DNA from 2 places in the Pseudoalteromonas rhizosphaerae genome. Region 1 is predicted to be linked to the other one. Evidence: riboswitches for the same ligand, from Rfam matches in the RefSeq annotation. Region 1 holds a riboswitch; the other holds the start of a gene.
What was found. Region 1 has a riboswitch for cobalamin ahead of PVK79_RS03880 (TonB-dependent receptor domain-containing protein). Riboswitches for the same ligand answer to the same signal wherever they lie in the genome.
Positions count from the first base shown of each region.

Region 1 (8,005 bases):
AATCACCCATAGTCAGTGTAAGCACTGAATATACGGGAGCGTCAGCCGAGATCATTGAAACAAAAATTACCCAAGTGCTGGAAAACCGTATTTCCGGTATTGAAGGCATTAAAAGCATTAATTCATCAAGTAGAAATGGCCGCTCAAATATTACCATTGAGTTTAATATCAGCCGTGATATTGATGCCGCATCAAACGATGTCCGTGAACGTGTTGCGCGCGCACTTGATAGTCTACCTGAGCAAGTACGCCCGCCAGAAGTATCTAAATCTAACAGTGATGAAAGCCCTATTGCATGGTTTTTACTCAATAGCGACACAATGGATTCATTGCAACTGTCTGATTATGCACAGCGCTTTATTGTCGACCGTTTAGCTGTGGTAGATGGTGTTTCCAATGTACGTGTTGGTGGTGAACGTAAATATGCCATGAAAATTTGGCTCAACCGCCAAGCAATGGCTGCTCGTGGCATAACCAGTAGTGACATAGAAAACACCCTACGAACTGAAAATGTTGAGCTACCTGCAGGTGAGATAGAATCTATCGACCGTGACTTTACAGTTCGAACAACGCGTAGTTACAAAGAGCAGCGTGATTTTCAAAACCTAGTAATTAAACGTGGCGACGATGGTTACTTAGTTCGTCTTGGTGAAGTCGCTGATGTAAAATTAGAAGCCGCTGACGATGAGAGCTTATTCCGAGGTAATGGCCGCAATATGGTTGGCCTTGGTATTGTTAAACAAGCTAAAGCGAATACACTTACCGTGGTTGATAATGCCCGTGCTGAACTTGAAAAAATCAAACGCAACCTGCCAGAAGGCACAACTATTCAAGACAGCTACGACTCGTCAATATTCATTAAAGAATCAATTAACGAGGTTTACAGAACCTTGGCTATTTCTATGGCCTTGGTGGTATTAATTATCTTCTTATTTTTAGGGAACATTCGCGCCACCTTGATCCCAGCGGTAACAGTCCCAGTTGCGCTGGTCGGTAGCTTTATGTTCTTATTGGCGATGGGTTACTCAATTAACTTATTGACACTACTGGCGCTGGTGCTAGCAATTGGCTTGGTTGTTGATGACGCGATTGTAATGCTAGAAAACATTCACCGGCGTATCGAACTGGGCGAACCTGCCCTACTAGCCGCTTATCGTGGCGCCCGTGAGGTTGGCTTTGCAATTATTGCCACCACCTTAGTTCTGATCTCGGTGTTTGTCCCCTTGGTATTTATGGATGGCCGTATCGGCGCATTATTTACCGAGTTTGCGATGGCCGTCAGCGCCGCGGTATTCTTCTCAAGCATTACCGCATTAACACTCTCGCCAGCGTTGTGTTCATTAGTACTTAAACCATCCTCAAAAGAGAGTAAATTCAGCCAATGGATGGACCGTATCTTTAGTAAGATTGAGCAAAGTTATAAAAACTCTTTACGCTCAAATATGACGCGTTCAGGTGGTTTAACAATCACCCTACTGCTGGCTGGTTTTGTTAGTTATTTACTGTTCCAACAAATTCCTTCAGAACTTACGCCAAAAGAAGACCGTGGTACTTTCTTTATCATGATGAGTGGCCCTGAAGGGGCAAGTTATGAAAATAACGCCGCCAACATGGCAAAAATTGAAGAACGTTTAATGCCTTATTCCGAAGCGGGCGAACTAAGTCGAGTGCTGGTACGCGTTCCTGGCTGGGGTGGCAGCGGTGGTGTGGCAATTGTTGGTATGGCAGACTGGGATGAACGTAAACGTTCAACTTGGGAAGTAATGGATGAGATCAGTGCAAAAATGACTGAAGTCACCGATGTGCGCGCGTTTGCTATTATGCGCCGTGGTATTGGTGGCGGTGGCTCATCACGGCCCATTGAGTTTGTCCTGCAAGGTAATGATTATGCACAATTAGCTGATTGGCGAGACCGGATCATTGAACGTGCAGAGAAAAACCCAGGACTGGTGCGTATTGACCATGACTACAAAGAAACCTTCCCGCAGTTTTTGATCAGTATCGATAAAAACAAAGCGGCGGATTTAGGGATTTCAGTTTCGGATGTTGGCCGCACCCTTGAAACCATGTTAGGCCAACGCCGTGTTACCACCTTTATTGACCGTGGTGAAGAGTACGATGTGATCTTAAAAGGCACTAAAGCTGATTTTGCTGATCCTACCGATATATCAAATATTTACTTAAAATCACGCAGTGATGAACTGGTTCCTCTAGATAGCTTAATTAGCTTAAAAGAAGAAGCCACTGCATCAAGGCTAAATCGTTACAACCGAATGCGTGCTATTACTTTGAGCGCTAACCTCGCCGATGGTTATACCCTTGAAGAAGCGCTTAACTTTTTAAATAAAGTGGCAATGGAAGAAAACGAAATTGATGGCGCCATTGATTATAAAGGTGAATCGCAATTATATTATGAAGGTGCCTCAGCGATGACGTATGTTTTCATTCTAGCGCTTACTGTTACCTTCTTAGTTTTAGCCGCTCAGTTTGAAAGCTTTATGCACCCCTTTGTGATCATGCTCACTGTGCCACTGGGTTTGATGGGCGCAATGTTTGGTTTATGGGTTGCAGGACTAACCATAAACATTTACAGCCAAATAGGCATTGTAATGCTGATTGGTCTTAGTGCTAAGAACGGTATATTGATTGTCGAATTTACCAATCAATTGCGCGATAAAGGCGTAGAGTTTAGTGAAGCTATTTTACAAGCAGCAACCCAAAGATTGCGACCAATTATTATGACCTCTTTGACTACGGTAATGAGTGCGGTGCCACTAGTGCTAGCCTCAGGCCCTGGTGCAGAGAGCCGTATGGTAATTGGTGTAGTGGTGTTTACTGGTGTTATTGTCGCAACCATACTTACGCTATTTGTTGTTCCTGCGGCGTACTATGCGCTGGCTCGCAATACTCAGTCTCCTGAGTTTTTACAACAAAAGCTCAACCAACAAGAAGCTGAAAGGCCGCTAAAAGAGCTTTAATCTCATCGTAGCGTTGCAAACCTATAGCAACGCTACTTTTCACTTCAACACACTTCCCTGCCGTAATTAAATGAAATAATAAACCTCCTTGCTCGTTCTTCTGTTACGCTAGATAATCCGTGTAATTTAACAGCTTTAAGGAACAACTAAATGAGTATAACAAATGAAACTGCAACATTTGGTGGTGGCTGCTTTTGGTGTATTGATGCCGCGTTTAGGCGCGTGAAAGGCGTTTTACAAGTAAGCTCTGGCTATACTGGCGGCGAAACAACTGAGCCTACGTATAAACAAATTTGCACTGGCATCACCGGCCACGCAGAGGTTGTACAGATTAAGTTTGACAGTAGCCAGATAAGCTATGAGACCTTACTGGCGATGTTTTTTACCCTGCATGATGCCACTCAGCTAAACCGCCAAGGTAATGATATAGGCACCCAATATCGAAGTGTGATTTATTATCATGATAGCGAGCAGCAAGCGCAAACTAATCAATATATTGCAAAATTACAAAGCCAAATACGCGAAGATATCGTCACTGAAGTTAGCCCTGCAACCACTTACTACCCAGCAGAGCAGTATCACCAAGACTACTACAACGAAAACCCTGAGCAACGCTATTGCAGTTTATTGATAGCACCTAAGCTGAAAAAGTTTGAGAAAGACTATAAACAGTTTTTAGTAAACTAAGCAAAGTGCTAAATAAGCATTTTCATCTGAATATAAAAAAGCCCGACAAACAAAAGTGTCGGGCTTTTTTATTTAAGCTAGAACGAGATCAGAGCTGGTAACTTGCGCCAACAAAGAAGCGACGGTCAACTGTATTGTAGTAAAACACTTCGCCAGTTGCATAATCCATACTTGAGTCAACCGCGTTGTATTGCTTATCAAATAAGTTTTCAACACGAGCAGAAAATGAAAGCGCACTGTTAAATTGATAATTTGCAGTTAAGTTCCATAACGTATAAGAACTAAGCTCTGTTACTTTACCTTTTCGATCACTACGGTACTGCATATCAAAACCGGCATCAAAATCGCCCCACTGCTTCGCAACAGACCAGTTCACAGTACGTGGTGAAACATAAGTTTGTGCTACACCCGTTTCGGTATTTTCAGCATTTAAATAAGTAAAATTAAACTGATTATCAAAACCAAGTACTGTATTGGCAAAGCTAAACTCAACACCCTCATGGCGTGCTTCATTTATATTTTCTGGCTGCCATTTACCAGCTGCATTAGGTGCCCATGCAATTAGGTTTTCAATATTATTTCTGAATATTGATATATCAAGCTTTGCCTGAGAAAAGTCTAAACTCAAACCTAACTCTTGGTTAGTTGATGTCTCTGGTGCTAAATTTGGATTACCTGGAGATAAAGGGTCAGGAAAATAAAGATCATTAAATGTTGGCGCTTTAAAGCCCGTGCTTTGGCTCAATCTAAGTGTTGCACGCTTATTTAAGTGATAACCAACAGCTGCGGCGTAAGTTGTTTCATTACCAAACTGCTCATCATCATCTAAACGCAATGCTAAATTTGCAATGAATTTATTATCATCAAAATAGCCCCCAAGAAATGCAGCTTTAGCTACTTTGCTATCCGCTAGATAAGCCTTACCATTAGTAAATATTTCATCTTTATACCAATTAAGCCCGCCATTAACGGTTAAAACTTGGCTTGCATTATAACTGCCGTGGTAATCAAATTGTTTACGTTTTGTTTTATAACTATTAGTAATAATCGCACCAGTGTAATCATAGCCTTTGTTGTCAGAATCGTCGGTTGCAATAGCAACATTAATTGAGTGCTTATGATCGGTAAAGGATTTATCCCAATCCAGCCCTAGCTGATAATTTTCAAATTCATTATTTTCTACGATACTATCAATAGGCGAGAAAGCATTGTCGTATTGTGCATTACCTTCACTGTATTGACCCAGCGCTTTAAGCTCACCTAACAGCTCATCTGCATAGCGAATATTAAATCCTAAATTTTTGTTCTCATAACCATCTTCATCCGATGCTACGCCTTGCAATACGTCAAAGCCATCCGTTTTTTCAAACCCAGCATTAAACGACGCTTTAACAGCATCAACTACCGTTGTACCTGCAACTTGATAATTTTGATAAGCATCAGTACCAAATGTTGCATCTAGGCTGACGGATTCCTTTGTACGAGTAATAATATTGATCACACCAGCGAGCGCGTCAGACCCATAAACTGCAGCACGAGAGCCTTTAACAATTTCAATGCGCTCTATTGAATTAAGAGGAATATTACTAATTGATTTATAACCAAGGGTTGCAGAGCCCGTACGTACGCCATCAATCAAAATAAGTGTATGTCGCGAGCTTGAACCGCGAAGTGACACGCCAGAACTTTGCCCAAAGCCACCATTGGAATTTATTTGAAAACCAACTTGGGTTGCTAGTAAACTCGGTAAATCACGGACATTACTTGTTTCAATATCACTGCGCTCAATAACAGTTACACTGGCAAGTACATCAGTAATTGATTGTTCAAATTTATTAGCGGTTACCGTCAGGCGTTCTATTGATTGCTCTGCAGACACAGAAAAAGACAACGCAGCGGCAATTGCTACGCATAGAGTAGATTTGTTTAACATGATATCCCCTGACCCGCGCCCACCGCACAAGTGATAGTAAATTGACTTCAAGGCCGGTCTCCGGACTTAACATAACTTGCTAATAAATTTAGCTAAAAGTATGTATCACCGTTGCGGGGGCAGTGTTGGACTTCGTTTATATCCTATAAACGCCACCAACTTCCCGATTATCTTGCTTTACTTAATCAACAACCTTGAAAAGTAACCACAAGCACCTTGAAAATAGGTCGCTATTGTGATTATTTTAAGCACAAAAGTCAATGGACGGCTATACATCTAAACACTCTAGGTTCTAGGAATAATCATAAGTTCTAAACTAAAAAAGCCAAACTACATTGCTGCAATTTGGCTTTTTCTAGCACCTAGAAACCTAGCTCCTAGCTTTCTAATCTCTAAAGTTTTTAAATTGAAATGGCTGCCCTAAATCGGCACTGCGCACTACTTGCATGGCTTCTTGTAGGTCATCACGCTTTTTACCCGTTACACGTACTTCTTCGCCTTGGATCGCGGCTTGTACTTTTACTTTAGAGTCTTTAATGGCTTTAACGACTTTTTTAGCCATATCTTTTTCGATACCTTGCTTTAGCGCAACATTACGGTAAACATTTTTTCCCGCACGTGAAATATCTTGCAGCTCTAAACTTGATACGTCCATACCGCGTTTTGATATTTTGCTCGCTAAAATATCAAACAACTGCATAACCTGTGAATCAGCTTCTGCTTTTAGTTTAATGGTTTTATCATTAAGCTCTATTGACGCATCAACGCCTCTAAAGTCAAAGCGAGTTTCAAGTTCACGGTTAGCGTTATCAACAGCATTTTTTGCTTCGTTCATTTCGACTTCCGAAACAATGTCAAATGAAGGCATAAGTCTCTCCTAACAAGATATTTTTAATTCAAATTTATATTGTCGATAATTATACTATATAAATTTTATAAATCTTTACACTTTTCTATGCTTTGTTCAGGTGCGATACGAAATTTGTTTGATATACTGCGGTTCTATTTTTAAACGATTTAGGATTTTTCGTGACTCGGCGTGTTTATCAAACTCTATTTTTAATCAGTATTCTGGTATTTACCTTTTTGTTTGCCCGCGATTTTAGGGGCGTTGGGGTATCGTCACTGCCTCATCTAGATAAGTTAGTGCATTTTATTATTTTCTTTGTTCTGGCAGCCGTCATGGTCAGAGCGTTCAAGCTACCTGTATTCGTTCACCTCGTGTTATTAGCATTTTATGGCATCGCTATTGAGCTAATGCAAAGCACAATCCCTTATCGTAGCGCATCTGTTGCTGATGTTGTTGCTGACTTTTCTGGGGCTGCTAGTTTCTTTTTGTTGTTCGGTATTTATTCTCGTTTTAAAAAGAATCAAAATGGCTAATATATTCGTCGTTGGCGATGGTGCCATTGGGCTGCTCTATAGCCATTATTTGAGTCAACAGCACAGGGTTACCCTACTTACCAAGCATGCTATTGACGAACCTCGTTTTTATCAACAAGCAAACGCGCCAAAACAAGCAATTAATTGCCAACTGACAAACCTGACTCAATTATCTGAGCACGGCCAAGTCGATGTTGTTATTTTTACTGTTAAAGCATATCAAGTTGCCACCGCATTTAGGCAACTAAAGCCTTTTTTAAGCGCTCAATGCCAATTGATTTTATCTCACAATGGCATGGGTAATGTAGATGAAATAAATAGCGAACTTACAAAACAACAAGGACTATATTTTTTAACAACACGTTTAGCGGGCTACAAAGATGCACCTTTTAGTGTGTTGCATACTGGTATCGGGAGCAGCATTTTAGGTGATTGTAACCAGCAAGCAAAAACACAACTCGCTGAAGTTAAAAATCTACTAAACGCTATTCCTGAATTAACAACCACAAATAATATACAACAATTACGCTTTGAAAAATTACTCGTTAATATTGCTATTAATCCACTCAGTGCGCTGCACAATGTGAAAAATGGCGCACTGACTGCACCACAGTTTAGTGGCATAATTTTAAATATCTTAAACGAAGCGTGTACCGTAGCAAATAAACTAGGTATTAATGTGCGACTTGCTGAAGCATTAGCGAACGCCTATCAAGTGATGAGTGATACCAAAAACAATTACTCATCAATGCATCAAGATGTCGCCCATAATCGCATCACAGAAATTGACGCGATGTGCGGTTATATTTGCCAAAAAGGTAATCAACTAGGTATTAATACCCCTCACAATCAATCTTTACTCGATGCTATCAGACATAAAAAAAGCGCGATTTAACTCGCGCTTGTTATTAATAACTATCAACCTTACAGGCGATAAACTTTAACATTGGCAAAGCCATTTTCATGTAAAATAAGCGCCTGTAGCTGACTCATTACACCTTTAGTGCAATATAAGTAGTAGTCT
Region 1 is NZ_CP118496.1:871,013-879,017, reverse strand. Features, by position in the region: gene PVK79_RS03890 (efflux RND transporter permease subunit) at 1-2,978, shown strand, start outside; gene msrA (peptide-methionine (S)-S-oxide reductase MsrA) at 3,129-3,665, shown strand; gene PVK79_RS03880 (TonB-dependent receptor domain-containing protein) at 3,754-5,598, opposite strand; cobalamin riboswitch at 5,633-5,810, opposite strand; gene PVK79_RS03875 (YajQ family cyclic di-GMP-binding protein) at 5,984-6,466, opposite strand; gene PVK79_RS03870 (VanZ family protein) at 6,628-6,981, shown strand; gene PVK79_RS03865 (ketopantoate reductase family protein) at 6,974-7,876, shown strand; gene thiI (tRNA uracil 4-sulfurtransferase ThiI) at 7,906-8,005, opposite strand, start outside.

Region 2 (8,005 bases), 260 kb from region 1:
ATCTAAGCGCGAAGCAGGCCTCGAGATGAGTTCTCACTAGACTTTTAAAGTCTCTGAAGGGCCGTTGAAGACTACAACGTTGATAGGCAAGATGTGGAAGCATAGTGATATGTTAAGCTAACTTGTACTAATTACCCGTGAGGCTTAACCATACAACGCCAAACGCGTTTTATGTGATAGTTGATAGCGCAAGAAGTTAATAGACTAAAGTAGATTTACTGAAAACTTTATTATCAGAATTCCAAATTTATAAGGTGACTCTTAGCGCGTAGCGTTAAAGTTGAGGCACCTTGCGCAAAGGAAATGTAAGCACTACGTGCTTTGTCATAACTCCTTTTCACCCTATTTGCTTGGTAACAATAGCGTTTTGGACCCACCTGACCCCATGCCGAACTCAGTAGTGAAACGAAACAGCGCCGATGATAGTGTAGCATTTGCTATGCGAAAGTAGGACATTGCCAGGCTCCAAATTTAGTCGAAGGACTTAAAACTTAATAATTAAAATAAGAAAATTGAAAAGAATTTTCTTGGTAACAATAGCGTTTTGGACCCACCTGACCCCATGCCGAACTCAGTAGTGAAACGAAACAGCGCCGATGATAGTGTAGCATTTGCTATGTGAAAGTAGGACATTGCCAGGATCTAATTAAAGAAAGCCCGACTAGAAATAGTCGGGCTTTTTTACGTTTGCAGGAAAGTGATTTAGCAGTGAGATTATGCTGGCGGGCAAAGACAGCGCCAATCATTTACTCTTATATGTATAATACCAATCGACTTAAATATTTAACCATTCTAGCGAGCTAAATAAAGCGCTAACTGCGTTATAAATTTTTCATGTAGAACAACTACATGTCAAAATTTATGCCTTGTTATCACTGTATTTATCTGTCGCTATAAATGGTCAGTAACTTAACACGATTGGTATAAGATCATTTTATTGTTTTGAAAAACTCGCAAACTCACTATAAAACTTGCGTTCAGGCCTCTACCTATGCGATAAAACCATTATATTTATCATACAAATGGTGGAGCTTCATGGTACGTAAAAAAACAACTAAATCAAAAGGTTCATCAGGACTCAATCGTAAAAACAGTGAAAGCTTCATAGTTAAATTTAGTCGTCATGCTGATACTCAACTGTGTGCTTCTGGTTTGATGTATAAAGTAATAGATGAGATCTCTGGTGAGCGAGTAACTGACACAGATACCGTGGTCATAAATCAGCGTATTATGCTTGCTGATGGCAGCGTAATAGCTGATAGTTATAAAGCTGGAATGCCTGAAGTATTTACCTTAGATGAGGCAATCGAAGGATTACGAGAAGGTATTTTATTGATGTCGGTTGGTTCTCGCTATGAATTTGTAATTCCTGCATAGCTGGCGTGGGGACGCAAGGGGAATGGTGGGAAAATAGGAGCTAATGCCGTTCTACATTTTGATGTGCGCTTAATCCGTTTAGGATGACCATTATGCTATTGTTAAAAGTACTTTTCTTTAATGTAAGAGGGTTTTATGCCGCCATTTTCTAGTCGCGTTTACTTATTACGCCATGGCGAATTGATTGAGCAAGGAGTCTTGGCCGGACAGACAGATTTTTTACTCAGTGAACTTGGCCGTGCGCAATTACATCAAGCGTGTAATGAGCTAACTAATATTGAGCTTGTACAAAGTTCGACTTTGAAACGTTGTAGCGAATTTGCCAGATCTTTTAGTAATGCCCAGCAAATACCACTTTTTCTGACCGATCAGCTCCGAGAGTTTAATTTTGGTGATTGGGATGGCTGTAAATATGATGATTTGTGGCAACAGACGGATTCTCCTAGTACTTCATCACACAAATTTTGACTAGTTGAGAGCATCGTAAGCTCTCTCTAGTTTTTCACGTGCAGAATTAATATTAGAAATCTAATTTATACCACTGCCTTTTGTATTTCGGCGCCATTCCCACGCCGCGAGATCTGCCTTCAACTCTTCCGTACTTGCTATGCGAAGATCTAAGCATTGCTTATTCATATTGCCAATTTCTATCTCGACCATATTCAACCAGCTCGCATGTTTTGGTGTGTAATGGAACTCTATTTTATTTAAAATACGTCGCGCATCTTGAGGTGAAAATGCTTTAAATAACACACCTTCAGTATCAGTCGATAGTTATCTAGCACTACACGAATTTTATTCGCATGTGGATACTGTTCATCGACTAAGTCGTTCATATAATGAGCACAATCAACCTTCGTTTTCTCCTATGTTGCTTTAACATGCCGCCAACCTCGACGACGGTCAAAAAATACAAATAAGTTATCCACGCCAATCCGTTAATGTAATTAATCGCTCACCTAATGACGCTAATGTCCATCGGCAATATCCCGTTGGCTGCTCAGTACAGGCTGTGGCTATTAAAGTTGCTTCCTCCTTCGCAGATATTTTTCTCATAGCACAATTTCGTGCATCTTCATTTAAAACAGCGTCTAAACTCTCTTCGACACACTGACGTTTGACCCGAAATGCAGTTGAAGAACTAACTTGAATCGCCTAACATATTTGCTCTGTTGTATATCGACAACGGTCAGCTTTTAATTAAATAGCGGCTCGTTTGTACTTTCGAACATTAACCATGCCTTTTTTGCAGTAGGTTACTAGATCTAATTTTTATTATAATTCAATAGCATACTTTCAGTTCATAACAATATTAAATGAGTAAATATGAGTTAAAGGATCGTCAATTAGGATAAAATTTTCATTATCAATAAAGAAGAGTTGCTGTCGTTTACTGTGAAAAAAGGCTGTATTTGGCATTTATTACTACACAAAAGTGAATAGTATTGCACCTGCTACAAGTGGTTTTGGGACTGCATCATTGAGTGTTCATGCAATGATTTTAACGCTTAAAAAGAAAATACTCATCACTTCAACTGCAGGAAAAAGCCAAACTATAAAATTATTAATTGGAATAAATCAGTTGCCCGAATTTAAGTAAGGGAACTAATCAGAACTTATGTGAACGGGTACTAGTCTTGGCGATTTTTGGCAAAGCCCTTGGCAAGTAACTCCCCCTCATGGCGAAAGTATGAGGGATTTTTATCAGCGAATAGCAACGTGGTGGCAAACGTTACTAATTGATATTGCAAGTAATCGTACTCAAGCACAATTAGTTTTAACGCATGCCGGAGTGATCAAGCAACTATTAGGTATTATTTGTCGGTTACCAAAAGAGTCGAATCAGCAAAACATATTTTCAATCGGTTATGGGAAGCTCATTTGTATTGATATTTACATAGATGATAGCGATAAAGCATGGCCAAGAATTGTGTTTTAAAAGACTATTTTTAGCCGTCTAGAAAGATATTAATTGAAATATTTACTCACCCGCCCATAATAGAGCCTTATGTATTTTGGAATGGGGTGTAACTCCTCAACTGTTCCCGCAACTGTAAGTCGCAAGCGCGATAAGTCAGATACAAAATACGTTAATTTATTACCTATTGAGCGGGCTAACTCTTCTATTATCACCATGATCATAATGGTTTGTAGTGTATTGGGTTTAGCTATTGCTAGAGAGATAACACATTGCAAATACCAGCAGTAATTGATCCCCCTTTACTTGAAGTAACTAATTTATCGTGGTCGGTGGCAAATACCGCTATTTTGCACGATATTAATTTTGCAATAAAACCAGGCCAGTTTATCGGTTTGTTAGGGCCTAATGGCGCAGGTAAATCAAGTTTATTGCGTTGTTTATACCGTTACACTAAACCAGTGTGCGGTGAGGTTATATTTGCAGGGAAAAATATTTGGCAGCTAAGTGCGGATGAATATGCCAAGCAGGTTGCTGTGGTGCTGCAAGAAACACCTTCGCAATTTAATCTATCGCTTTATGATGTAGTGAGTCTTGGCCTTACGCCGCATAAAAGCTTATTTAGTTCGACAACTAAAAATGATCAACAAATTATTTTTCAGGCGATTGAGCAAGTTGGCTTGAGCCATCATTTACAGCAATCGTTTGATTCCCTTTCCGGTGGCGAGAAGCAACGCGCATTGATAGCACGTTCAATTGTACAAAGCCCTCAATTATTAATTATGGACGAGCCTACCAGCCACTTAGATATTAAATATCAAATTCAATTAATGGAGTTGACTAAATCGCTAAATGTAACGGTATTAGCGTCGTTCCATGATCTTAATCTTGCAGCAAGTATGTGTGATGAACTACTGGTGATAAAGCAAGGTAAGTTAGTTGCAACGGGTAGCCCAGAATACGTCATCACGGAAGAAATGCTTAGCGAAGTATTTGGTGTCTGTGTCGAAGTCTCGGCGCATCCACAGAGTAAACAATTAAATAAGGTCATTCCGCGTATTACCTATTTTTACGGTTATCAAGGTGGTGGCGTTGATGCAAAAAAATAATTATTTTGCAGTCAGCGTGGCGTTATTCTTTGCCTTGTCGAGCATTTTTATAGCACTTAGCTTTGGTGCTGCGGCCAGTAAATTTATTGATGTATACCACAGTATTATAGGTCAGGGAGATGACTCCTTTATAGCGCGGATCATATGGCAACTGCGAATGCCACGAACATTGTTGGCGTTTTTAGCTGGCTCTGGTCTAGCTATTGCTGGTTTAATTTTACAAACCGTAACCCGTAACCCGTTAGCCGATCCTTACTTATTTGGTATTTCATCGGGAGCCTCATTTGGTGTGGTATGTTTTATGACACTAACAGGAGTCAGCGCGGGAATAACAATGTCGGCCGCGGCATTTGTTGGTAGTTTATTGACTATGTTATTACTGGTTTTTATTGCCGGACGAGCAGGTCGCGGACAAGTTGAAAGCATGCTCTTGGCTGGGGTCGCTTTATCCTTTTTATTCAGTGCCTTTACCAGCTTACTTTTGTATTTTAGTGATCCACAGGCGATCACGGCTATTTTATTTTGGACGCTAGGCAGCTTTGCTCGCGCACAATGGTCAACGTTATGGTTACCCGCTTTAGTTATTATTAGTTGCACAGTGCTGATGATGGGTTTTCGTCGGCAACTAAATGCAATGTTACTAGGTGATGAAAGTGCTGCAACTTTAGGAATACCGGTACAGCGGTTTCGGTTATTAATGTTGGTATTGAGCTCATTGATCACTGCAGTGTTAGTGGCGATGTGTGGTGGTATTGGTTTTGTTGGTTTGATGATCCCGCATATAGTACGGTTTTTTGTGTCGCAAGGCACTATTACTGGTTTGATCATGACGGCTTTAGTTGGCGGTATATTTATGGTGTGGGTTGATGTGCTATCGCGTGTTTTACTTGCAAATCAAGAATTGCCAATCGGTGTTATTACTTCTGCAATAGGCAGTATTTTCTTTTTATCGTTACTTTATTTTCGCAAGCGAGAGAGTTAGTCAGATGTTTAATATACCCACAGTAACTAATCAATTTGGTCACCTCATCATTGATAAGATTAACCAAAAAACTAAACCGCTTGGTGCACTTGGACAGTTAGAACAATGTGCAATACAACTGGTTACTTTGTTTAGCCAAAAAGTGGCAAGCGAAGATGCTTTTAAAACCTTTGCACCTGCAATCAATAAGCCTACTTTGCTGGTATTTGCAGGAGATCATGGTGTTGCTGCACAAGGGGTATCGATAGCGCCCAGTGATGTCACCTCACAAATGGTAGCTAATTTTGTCAGCGGTGGTGCCGCTATTAATGTCTTTTGCCAACAGTTAGGTTGGCAATTAGAAGTGATTGATTGTGGTATTTTGCATCCAGTCACAGCGCCAAGTGTCCATAATTGCCGTCTAGGAAGTATAACAAAGCCATTTAATACAGACATGGCAATGAATACCGCGCAGGTACAGCAAGGCTTTAATAATGCTAAACAGCTGGTGCAGCAGCTCAGTCATAGTGGTTGTAATACAATTGCCTTTGGCGAAATGGGCATAGGTAATACCACCAGTGCAGCAGCGATTATGGCAGCTATGCTGAATTTACCTGCACAGCAGTGTGTTGGCAAAGGCACGGGTGTTAGTGATGATATTGTTACGCGTAAAATAACAGTTGTAGAGCAAGCGCTGGTATTGCATCAGTTACATTTAGCAGATCCTATTTCACTACTTGCAGCGTTAGGTGGCTTTGAAATTGTGCATATTACGGGAGCTATGTTGGCTGCGGCTGAGCAAGGCATGGCTGTAGTAGTTGATGGCTTTATTTGTAGTGCTGCGGCAATGGCCGCAATTAATATTAACCCAGCAGTGAAAGATTATTTAATTTTTGCACATTGCTCAAATGAGCAAGGCCATCGACTGATGTTAAACGCACTCGATGTTAAGCCACTGCTGCAACTTGATTTACGCTTGGGTGAAGGCACTGGCGCTGCGTTAAGTTTACCATTATTGCAAGCCGCACTTGGTTTTTATAATCAGATGGCTAGTTTTGCTGATGCTGGTGTTAAGCAGGTTGTCAGTTAATGCCTAACCCAGAGGCAAATAAAGTAACGCAATGGCAGTTACTGTTATTAGCAATTAGCTTTTTAACCCGGCTACCGGTGCAGTTGCGCTTTAATGTAACCGGTGCTCATTTAAATCAAGCAAGTCGCTATTTTGCTTTAGTGGGTTTACTGCTTGGTGGATTATTAGCACTCAGCTACGGCGTTTTTCAATTACTGTTACCAGCATCAATAAGTGTATTACTAATGATGGCGGTCGGGTTGTTATTAACAGGCGCATTTCATGAAGATGGCTGGGCCGATGTATGGGATGGTTTTGGCGGTGGTTGGCAGGTGTCGCAAAAGCTTGCCATTATGAAAGATAGTCGTCTTGGTACTTATGGTGCAGCGGCATTATTTATTATGCTGCTGGTTAAATTTCAAAGCCTACTCTTTCTTAGTGAGTCATTGATTACTGTATTGAGTGCAATTGTTATCGGGCAATGTGTAAGCCGAGTAGTGGCAACCAGTTTAATTATGGGGATGGAGTATGTAAGTGAAGATGCGACTTCAAAAGTAAAGCCGCTTGCTATGCACCTATCGGTCACTAGTTTAGTTACGTTACTTGTAACCGCCGCTACTTTACTGGTTAGCTTGATTGCTGTTGGTGTATTGTTATGGCAAACCGTATTCATTCTTGTAGCAGTATTACTGATCCTAAGAGTCATTTTGATCCGCTGGTTTAAACAGCAGTTAGGTGGTTACACTGGCGATTGTTTAGGTGCGGCGCAGCAGCTAAGTGAAATTGCCATTTACTTAACTTTCGTGAGTATATTATGAACGCTAACCACACATTTATTTTAGGCGGCGCACGCAGTGGAAAAAGCCGCTTTGCTGAACAGCTTGCACAGCAAAGCAATAAAAGCGTTATTTACCTCGCAACGGCGCAAGCCCACGATACTGAAATGCAAGATCGTATAGTCCATCATCAAAAACAGCGCCCTGTCGATTGGCCGTTAGTTGAGGAGCCAATTGCATTGGCTGAAGCGTTACAAACACACAGCAGCAAAGATAACTGTATTTTAGTTGATTGCTTAACCTTATGGTTAAGTAACTGTTTATGTCACGCCACAAGTGATTGTTGGGATGAACAGAAATCAGCACTACTAAATACCCTTGAAAATTTACCGGGGCAAGTGATTTTTGTCAGTAACGAAGTTGGCCACGGTATTGTGCCTCTGGGCGAGCTAAGCCGCCGGTTTGTAGATGAATCAGGCTGGTTACATCAAGCCATTGCCGCAAAAGCTGCGCGAGTTGAATTTATAATGGCAGGTCTTGCCTTAACACTGAAAGGGCAGTCATGATGAAAACATTAATGGTACAAGGTACGACTTCTGATGCAGGGAAAAGTACTTTAGTTGCAGCATTGTGCCGGGTATTTGTTGAACGCGGGATCAAAGTTGCTCCATTCAAACCACAAAATATGGCCTTAAACAGCGCTGTAACAGAAGATGGCGGCGAAATAGGTCGTGCGCAAGCACTACAGGCGATTGCAGCTAAAGTGGCGCCACGGGTTGATTTTAACCCCATTTT
Region 2 is NZ_CP118496.1:1,126,881-1,134,885, forward strand. Features, by position in the region: rRNA gene PVK79_RS04890 (23S ribosomal RNA) at 1-152, shown strand, start outside; rRNA gene rrf (5S ribosomal RNA) at 350-464, shown strand; rRNA gene rrf (5S ribosomal RNA) at 527-641, shown strand; gene PVK79_RS04905 (FKBP-type peptidyl-prolyl cis-trans isomerase) at 1,036-1,377, shown strand; gene PVK79_RS04910 (histidine phosphatase family protein) at 1,513-1,845, shown strand; gene PVK79_RS04915 (transposase) at 1,906-2,130, opposite strand; gene PVK79_RS04920 (hypothetical protein) at 2,299-2,433, opposite strand; gene PVK79_RS04925 (histidine phosphatase family protein) at 3,068-3,316, shown strand; cobalamin riboswitch at 3,339-3,481, shown strand; gene PVK79_RS04930 (ABC transporter ATP-binding protein) at 3,568-4,404, shown strand; gene PVK79_RS04935 (FecCD family ABC transporter permease) at 4,391-5,386, shown strand; gene cobT (nicotinate-nucleotide--dimethylbenzimidazole phosphoribosyltransferase) at 5,391-6,455, shown strand; gene PVK79_RS04945 (adenosylcobinamide-GDP ribazoletransferase) at 6,455-7,252, shown strand; gene cobU (bifunctional adenosylcobinamide kinase/adenosylcobinamide-phosphate guanylyltransferase) at 7,249-7,776, shown strand; gene PVK79_RS04955 (cobyric acid synthase) at 7,776-8,005, shown strand, end outside.
Region 2: it holds a riboswitch for cobalamin, as region 1 does, so the genes downstream of both, PVK79_RS04930 (ABC transporter ATP-binding protein) here and PVK79_RS03880 (TonB-dependent receptor domain-containing protein) in region 1, are expected to answer to the same signal.